DNA from 2 places in the Brucella sp. NBRC 12953 genome. Region 1 is predicted to be linked to the other one. Evidence: riboswitches for the same ligand, from Rfam matches in the RefSeq annotation. Region 1 holds a riboswitch; the other holds the start of a gene.

Region 1 (4,511 bases):
AAGGGCGATGTGATCGACGTTCAGGGCACACCGGTTCTCGAACCGGCGGAATAATTGGGCTGATCTTCTTTCTCAGGCAACCGGAACGGCCCGCTTTTGGCGGGCCGTTTTGTTTATTTGTTATCTTCGGCAGCCTTGCCCTGAGTAATCAGGCGCGCACTGTGCTGCCCGGATATAAATGTCCAGAGCCAACTCCAGGCAACGGCTGCGCGACTACGCGTGCCGATCAGGAAGAAGATATGGGCGATGCCCCATACCCACCAGGCAATTGCACCTTTAAGCTTGATCCGCCCCATATCAACCACGGCAGCACCTCGACCAATAGTCGCGAGATTGCCCTGATGGCGGTAACGAAACGGCGCTGGAGCAGCACTACTTGAAACGCGACTGCGAATAACCTTTGCAATATAAGCGCCTTGCTGTTTTGCGGCAGGCGCAATACCCGGCACAGGCTTTCCGTCAGGTCCTTCAACCCAGGCTGTATCGCCAATCGCAAAGATATTCTCGTGTCCCGGCACCGTAAGATCGGAAAGCACGCGAACGCGGCCTGCACGATCGCTTTCCGCTCCGAGCCATGAAGCTGCAGGCGATGCGGCGACACCAGCAGCCCAGATAGCGGTTTTGCAGGGAATAAACTCTTCGCCAACGGTCACGCCATCTTCCGTGATCTCCTTGACAGGTACGCCGAGACGCACTTCTACGCCGATCTTCTGAAGAGCATTTTGTGCGTAAGTCGATAAGTCTTCTGGAAATGCAGCCAGAATGCGTGGCCCTGCCTCTACAAGCAGCACACGCGCCTCACGCGTATCGATATTGCGGAACTCAGGCCACATTGTCTGCTTGGCCAGCTCTGCGATAATGCCTGCCAGCTCCACCCCAGTTGGTCCCCCACCAACTACCGAGAAAGTAAGCAGTGCCTGCCGTCTCTCTGGATCTGTTTCGCGCTCTGCGCGTTCAAAAGCCAGAAGCAAGCGGCGGCGAATGGTCGTAGCGTCCTCCAACGCCTTAAGACCGGGTGCCAGCTTTTCCCATTGATCATTGCCGAAATAGGCGTGCCGTGCGCCAGTGGCCAAGACGAGCGTGTCATAATTAATCTTTGTGCCGTCTTCCAGCCGCACCTGTTTTGCGGATGCGTCGACGCCCACGACAGTGCCGAGCAATGTCGTCACTTCCTTACGATCACGGAAAAGATGGCGAATTGGCCAGGCTATTTCCGATGTAGCGAGGATCGTTGTTGCAACTTGATAAAGCAGCGGCTGAAAAAGATGATGATTGCGTTGATCGACAAGGGTTATGCGAACATTGGCACCTTTGAGATCATGAATTAATTGCAGGCCTCCGAAGCCTGCACCAACCACGAGGATATGGGGGGTATCCGGTCCGTTCATTGAAGTTATACCACCTGAGGTTGGCGTGAACCCGAGTCACGCTTTTCGTACGATAGTTGCACTTCGCAAACTAACGTTATCAGGCAGATGGTAAAGAGCCTAACGGCAAAGTGACATTAATTCTTGACGAAATAATTCAAGATTATTGCCGGAGAACGTGCTTTCGAGTTTTGCATGAGCCGATGTCCAAATAGGAACAGCTGATGCAAGAACCGTTTGTCCTTCAGATGTAAGCAAAAGAAGGCGTTGGCGGCGATCGTCGGGATTTACGACAATCTCCACCCAGCCATTGCGCTGCAAAGGCTTCAATGCTGCGGTGAGGGTGGTTTGATCCATGGCCAACAGTTCCGCCACCGGCTTCATAGGCGGCGGGCTGGGGCGATTTAATGCCATTAGAAGCGAAAACTGACCATTATTGAGACCAGAAGGGCGAAGTTCCTCGTCAAAATAACGGGCAAGCGCACGGGCTGCACGCTGAACATGCAAACAAAGACAGGTATCACGCACAAGAAGCGTGGTTTCAAACGGAACGGCGCGACTATCTGGCATTACTTAGTAATGTTGATATCAATCTATTTCGTCAAGACAGTTAGTAAGCCACGTCATCAACGCGCATCCCGAAAAGTGTGAAACAGTTTTCTGACAGAGATGCGCGTTAAACAGATGCCTAGAGCTCCGATCTGATCCAATCGGATCAATGTTCCAACATTCGAAGCTTTCAGGCGCAATCTGAATTACCGCTTAGAAATCATCACCATGATGCATGTGACGAAGGTAAGCGAAAGCAGTTCCGGCCAGAACCGGCAGAATGACAAGCGCCATCCAAAATATAATGTTGCTCATTTTTCCCTCCCTTTTACCAACAGTTTACCATACCAGGCGGATAAAAGAAAAACGCGTAATGCGACGGCTTGTTCCGCGCATGTAAAAGACAGTTCTTTTCGTCTTGGAGACGCTCTTTAAACCGGAGCAACTTTGCGCGTTAAATTGTTAGAATAAAATTCCATCACAGCCGAGTTACAAGCATTCAAACACTATTGCCAGGACGCAGGAGTTTGAGTAGAAGTAGCGTCACATCAAGAGTTGGGGCGACGCCCAACGCCAACCTGCCTTTCCGGGCAAGGTGGTACTTCCTAAAATGGAAGGATGTGGCCAACCGGCAAATATACGGATCAAGCCACACGCGTCCGCTCTCACATAACGAAGGACTGACGCGACATGCCTATTAAAATTCCTGACGATCTGCCCGCAACCAGTGTTCTCGAAGCCGAGGGCGTTATGGTCATGCGTGAGGCAGATGCTATCCGTCAGGATATCAGGCCGCTGAAAATCGGCCTTCTCAATCTCATGCCAAACAAGGTCACGACAGAGACGCAGATTGCGCGTCTTCTGGGTTCAACTCCATTGCAGCTGGAATTGACGCTTGTTCGCATCACCAATCACGTAGCGCGCCATACGCCTGCAGATCACATGCTTTCTTTCTATCGACCTTGGGAAGAGGTGCGGGACGAACGTTTCGACGGCTTTGTGATTACCGGTGCGCCAGTCGAGCGTATGCCGTTTGAAGAAGTCACATATTGGGACGAAATGCAGCGTGTCTTCGACTGGACACAGACCCATGTTCATCGGTCGCTCAATATCTGCTGGGCGGCACAGGCGGCTGTGCATCATTTCCATGGCATGAGCAAATATGACCTGCCCGGTAAAGCGTCAGGTGTTTACAGCCAACAAAACCTTGCTCCAGCATCGCCTTACCTGCGCGGATTTTCAGACGACTTTGCAATTCCTGTTTCTCGTTGGACGGAAGTGCGCAAAGACGACATCCCGGTAGATAGCAATCTGAAGGTTCTCGTCGATAGCCCTGAAAGCGGTCTTTGCTTGCTGGAAGACCCGAAGCACCGCGCACTTCATATGTTCAATCACGTCGAATACGATACGACGTCGCTTGCTGATGAATATTTCCGGGATATCCAGCTGCAACCAGATACACCCGTGCCAGCCAACTATTTCCCAAGCGACGATGCAAGCCGCAAACCACAGAACTGCTGGCGAGGCCATGCACATCTACTTTTCGGGAACTGGATCAATGAGATGTATCAATCGACGCCATATGATCTGGCAAAGATCGGCAAGCCTGATTGAGCTTACTGAGCATCTATAAATCAATATAAAACAGAATATTAAAGCGCTAATCTAACTTATCAGATTAGCGCTCTCTCAATTTCGACCCCAGAAATCAGCTCGCGAAACGTCCGATCCACTGGTGCCACTGGTCTTCACTTCCGTGGAAGACATTCAGATCGATCTTGCCGTTCACGCCCTGCGACAATCCTGAGCCGGAATACTGCCAGAAGACCCAGCGACGACCCGGATAGACTTTGGATGGATGTTGCGCAACAGCACGCAGCCAGAACGGATAATCGGTAAACGCACCCTTCAAATTATCATCGTAAAAATCTGGTGCGGTGTAGATAACCGGACGCTTGCCATAATGGCGCTCAAGCGCATCCATGAAAACCTGCATCTTTTCACGCACCTGAGCAGGCGATGGACGACGCTTGCACGACGAGTCGCCGTTCCATTCAACGTCGATAACCGGCGGCAGCGCATCTGGATCAACCGGCACGTTGCGAATGAACCAATCAGCCTGCTGACTGGCTACGCGGCACCAATAGAAGAAGTGATACGCACCACGCTTCAAGCCTGCAGCCTTGGCATCACGCCAGTTCTTGCGGAACATTGGATCGAGATGATCGCCGCCATCGGTCGCTTTGATATAGGCAAAATTCGCACCGTTCTGTCGCAACGTTGCCCAGTCAATGTCTCCCTGCCAACGCGAAACATCTACACCATGCACTGCATGCCTGCGTGGCGAAACACTACCGAAGTTGATCGGCTTCGCATCGCGGAAGCGCTGGCTATAGACCTTATTGCGCGTTTGCCGATCAAGGCGAACAGGTGGGTAAGCCGCGACTTCCGGCTTCGGAACCGAGATTGGAGCCACCACACGCTGCTCTGGACGCTGCGTCAATGGTGCAGGCGGCTCGTTTTTAAATGGGCCCGCATCAGGAACCGGACCAGCCCAGGCAAGAACTTCTTCCTGTGGTGCGGATGGCATTGATT
Region 2 (4,511 bases), on a different contig from region 1:
GCGCGGGAGGTCAACGAGTTGATGCCGACAAATGCAGCGCAATTGCCGAAATGTTCCGGCAATTGCGTCGTTTATGCATCGTTTTGCGGTCGAAAGCTGCAAAATTAGTCGATTTTTGTTATCGAGTGGCAGCTAGCGCTTCCAGCACATCCTCAACCAGATCATCCTGATCTTCGAGACCGACGGAGATACGCAACATACCGTCAGAAATACCGAGTTCCGCGCGGGCTTCGTCCGTGAGGCTCTGATGCGTAGTTGTGGCGGGATGAGTGATGATGCTCTTTGCATCGCCCAGATTGTTGGAAATGCTGAAGACCTGCAGCGCATTTTCAAACTTGAACGCAGCTTCCTTGCCGCCTTCGAGTTCCAGCGCAATCAGCGTCGAGCCGCCAGTCATCTGCTTGGCGATGATATCGGCTTGTGGGTGGTCAGCGCGGCCGGGATAAATGACCTGTTTCACACCTGCCTGACCGGCAAGCGCATCGGCAACGGCTGCAGCCGACTGTGTCTGCTGACGCACGCGAACACCGAGCGTTTCGAGGCCTTTGAGCATGATCCATGCATTAAATGGGCTCATACCCGGACCGGTATGACGGAAGTAAGGCTGGAGAACTTCTTCAGTCCACTCCTGATCGGAAAGAATGATCCCGCCAAGACAACGGCCCTGACCATCAATATGCTTGGTGGTCGAATAGACGACGATATGCGCGCCGAGTTCCAGTGGCTTCTGGTAAAGCGGCGTTGCAAACACGTTGTCGACGATCAGCTTTGCGCCGATTTCGTTGGCAATGTCTGCGACAGCAGCAATGTCGATCACTTCGAGCGTCGGGTTCGACGGGCTTTCGAGCAACATCACTTTGGTGTTCGGACGAACAGCTGCTTTCCAGTTTTCAATCTTTGAGCCGTCGATGATCGAAAACTCAACGCCATAGCGCGGCAGCAGCGTTTCAATAATGTAACGCGACGACCCAAAGACGGCGCGTGCGCAGATGACGTGTTCTCCAGCCTGTACCTGACAGAGAATGGAGGCGGCGACCGCCGCCATACCGGAGGTGAAGGCGCGCGCATCTTCGGCACCTTCAAGCGCACACATGCGCTTTTCAAACATGTCTGTGGTTGGGTTGGCATAACGCGAATAGATGAACCCCGGGTCTTCGCCTGTGAATCGCGCTTCAGCGGCTTCTGCCGTCGGGTAAAGAAAGCCCTGCGTCAGATAGAGGGCTTCGGACAACTCTGCAAAGCCCGAACGCAGCGATCCTGCATGAACGAGCTGAGTTGCCGGGCGTAACTTACGGGTAGTCTTATTCGTCATTTTTTTCCAACCTGTCGAAAGCTGGTCGGCCGGGGCCTGGAAATGCCTCGGCGCCCAATAAAAAACCGGCCTCGCGAACACGCAAAAGGCCGGTAACGAACCGCGGCCTTATTTTAGCGAATTCTTTAACGTGGCTGCAAGCCGGCCGGCCAAATCACCACGGAACACTTTTTCCTTATGCCTCTTGGGCAGGGTCGTCAATGCTTGGAAGGTCAGTTTTCAGGAAAAGAGCTGCCGGTGAAAGGTGCTTGGCCTCTGATTCCTGCGGAAAACCCCGAAACCAAGGGCTTTGAGGGTTGGCATCGGTGCTTAGAGCGGTCAATGGTCTTAGACCAATTTTAAGTAATTCACGGAGTTCAGTGGTATGACACAGAGGGAAGCAGGAATTCTGGCAGATGCGGATATTGCCGCGCTGTTTGAAAGCGGTTTGCTCAAATCTGCGCGTCCATTGGATGCCGATCAGATTCAGCCTGCAAGTCTTGACCTGCGATTGGGTGTGAAAGCCTATCGTGTGCGCGCATCCTTCATGCCCGGTCCGGGAACGCCGGTTATCGACAAGCTGGAACGTCTCAAGCTTCACGAGATCGATTTGACCGCAGGCGCGGTGCTTGAAACCGGCTGCGTCTATATCGTGCCATTGCTTGAAAGCTTGTCGCTTTCGCCGGAATTGTCTGCTTCCGCTAACCCGAAAAGCTCGACGGGCCGCCTTGATATTTTCACCCGCGTTATCGCCGATGGTGCGCAGGAGTTCGACAAGGTGCCTGCTGGCTATAATGGCCCGCTTTATCTCGAAGTCAGCCCACGTACTTTCCCGATTGTTGCACGCACTGGCTCGCGCCTGTCGCAAATCCGTTTCCGTCAGGGACGTGCCCAGCTCACTGAAGCAGAACTTGCAACATTGCATCAGAACGAAACGTTGGTGGCTGCAGAACAGCCAAATATCTCTGGCGGCGGCATCGCGCTGTCAGTTGATCTGTCGGGTGATAAAGACAAGCTGATCGGCTATCGCGGAAAGCATCACACAGCTGTTGTCGATGTCGATAAGCGAGCTGCCAATGACGTTCTCGACTTCTGGGAGCCGATCTATGATCGTGGGTCGCGTGAACTGGTGCTCGACCCGGATGAATTCTATATCCTCGTTTCGCGCGAAGCGGTGCATGTGCCGCCGCTTTTCGCAGCGGAAATGACGCCTTTCGACCCGCTGGTCGGTGAATTCCGTGTGCATTATGCAGGCTTCTTTGATCCGGGCTTCGGTCACACCGCTGCTGGTGGAACGGGAAGCCGTGCGGTTCTGGAAGTGCGCAGTCATGAAGTCCCGTTCATTCTCGAACATGGCCAGATTGTCGGCCGTCTTGTTTATGAGCATATGTTGAATCGCCCGAAAGCGCTCTATGGCCTCGATCTGGGATCGAACTATCAGGCGCAGCAACTTAAGCTCTCCAAGCATTTCAGGTGATTGCGTTCTTCCTGATCCCGTTCGTATAAAGTGGGATGTGGTGGAGGACTGCTTAGGTGAGAAATGGGAAGGATGAGGTTCGGGAAATCATAACGGATGTGCCATCGCGCCGTCTGTCCGTGGGCATCGTTGCGTTGCCCGGTTTTACGCTGACGGCCCTCAGCCTGTTTCTCGACCCATTTCGCCTTGCAGCCGATGATCGTGATAAAAGCCGCCAGATCCGGTGTGCCTGGAAAATCTGCACATTGTCGGGCGATCCGGTCACATCCAGTTCCGGTATGGTGATTGAACCGACAGCACCCATCGGTGAGCTGGATGAGTGCGATTATGTGGCAGTTGTCGGCGGTTTGCTTGCGCAGTACCGCCCGCGTCAACAGGCTTTGATTGACCTTATCAAACGTGCCAATAAGCGTGGCAAGACCGTTGTGGGCCTTTGCACAGCAGCCTTTCTGCTGGCTGAGGGCGGCTTGCTTGATGACCGAAACTGTTGTGTCAGCTGGTTCCATCGTGATGATTTTCTCGATCTTTTCGATGGCCATACCGCTGATACGACAAGCCTTTTTCATCGCAGCGGACGGCACTATACCTGTGCGGGTGGCCTGGGCGCGGCATCGCTTTCACTTTCGATCATCCAGAATGAAATCTCCGAGGAGTTGGCACGTAAAAGCGCGTCGATCCTTATGATCCCCTATGAGCTCGTGCGCTCGGAACAGCCGGCGTTGAGTTTTAATGGTGTGCGTTCACCGATGATCCGTAAGGCGATCCGCATTTTTGAGGAAACGCTGGAAGAGCCAGTTCCGATGATCGATGTTGCGCGCAAGCTGGGCATATCGGTGCGTCAGATGGAGCGCGGTTTTCGCATGGCGGTGGGGCGCACGGCTTTTGAGGTGCGTGAAGAATTGCGCGTTAAAAAGGCGCGGGAGCTGCTGTCTGAAACCGGGCTATCGTTGCTGGAAGTGGCAGTCGCCAGCGGCTTTACGGATACGCGTAGCATGAACCGCTCGTTTGTGCGCCAGAAGCAGAAGCCGCCACGCGATTATCGCAAAGAACGCTGAATTTATGAGCTTACTTGCGAATCCTGCGCCGACGACCTATTTTCCGCGGCGAAACTGCCAGGTTGGCAGGCGACCAAATACTGGAGATTTGCATGTCTGATGGTGTAAACCGTTTTCTTGGCGATACGCCTGCACGCGTGCTGATCAAGCTTGTGCTGATCTCGCTGGTGGTTGGCGTGGTGATGAGCGCGTTCCATTGGACGCCTTACGATATCCTCTATGGCATCCGTGATTTCGTTCTGCGTCTTTGGAACATGGGCTTCTCTGCCATTGCAGGTTTTGCCGATTATCTCATCCTCGGTGCAGCCGTCGTCATTCCTGCCTTTATTTTGCTCCGTATCCTGAGCTACCGGAAATAATCAGAGCATTTCCTGCGAAAGTGCGAAGCGGTTTTGCGTAGGATAATGCGTAGTAAAAAGCCTTTCGGAAGCGGGAAATGCAAGACAACGACACTTTTAACCTTACCCGGCGTGGGTTTCTGATCCTCGCCGGTGGCGCTCTGGCTTTTGCGGCTTTGCCCGCGGGTTTTGCAGACGCTGCGGCAGACGTTGACCCGACAGAGCTCTTCAATCAGATCCGCAAGTCCAACGGTCTGCCGCTTATGGCAACCAACGGCAAGCTTGAGCAGGCAGCGCTTTATCAGGCACGTCGTATGGCGAGCCATGGCAAGATCGGCCACTCGGTCGGC

What was found. Region 1 has a riboswitch for S-adenosylmethionine ahead of ABWV94_RS16420 (homoserine O-succinyltransferase). Riboswitches for the same ligand answer to the same signal wherever they lie in the genome.
Positions count from the first base shown of each region.
Region 2: another riboswitch for S-adenosylmethionine. It lies ahead of ABWV94_RS04435 (O-succinylhomoserine sulfhydrylase); the one in region 1 lies ahead of ABWV94_RS16420 (homoserine O-succinyltransferase).

Region 1 covers NZ_BAABSV010000006.1:311,063-315,573, forward strand. The annotation lists gene ABWV94_RS16405 (dicarboxylate/amino acid:cation symporter) at 1-54, shown strand, start outside; gene ABWV94_RS16410 (NAD(P)/FAD-dependent oxidoreductase) at 114-1,388, opposite strand; gene ABWV94_RS16415 (MarR family winged helix-turn-helix transcriptional regulator) at 1,488-1,937, opposite strand; SAM-I-IV-variant riboswitch at 2,457-2,565, shown strand; gene ABWV94_RS16420 (homoserine O-succinyltransferase) at 2,607-3,530, shown strand; gene ABWV94_RS16425 (GH25 family lysozyme) at 3,625-4,511, opposite strand, start outside.
Region 2 covers NZ_BAABSV010000002.1:99,661-104,171, reverse strand. The annotation lists gene ABWV94_RS04435 (O-succinylhomoserine sulfhydrylase) at 119-1,312, opposite strand; SAM riboswitch at 1,403-1,483, opposite strand; gene ABWV94_RS04430 (2'-deoxycytidine 5'-triphosphate deaminase) at 1,677-2,768, shown strand; gene ABWV94_RS04425 (GlxA family transcriptional regulator) at 2,825-3,823, shown strand; gene ABWV94_RS04420 (DUF6460 domain-containing protein) at 3,916-4,182, shown strand; gene ABWV94_RS04415 (CAP domain-containing protein) at 4,260-4,511, shown strand, end outside.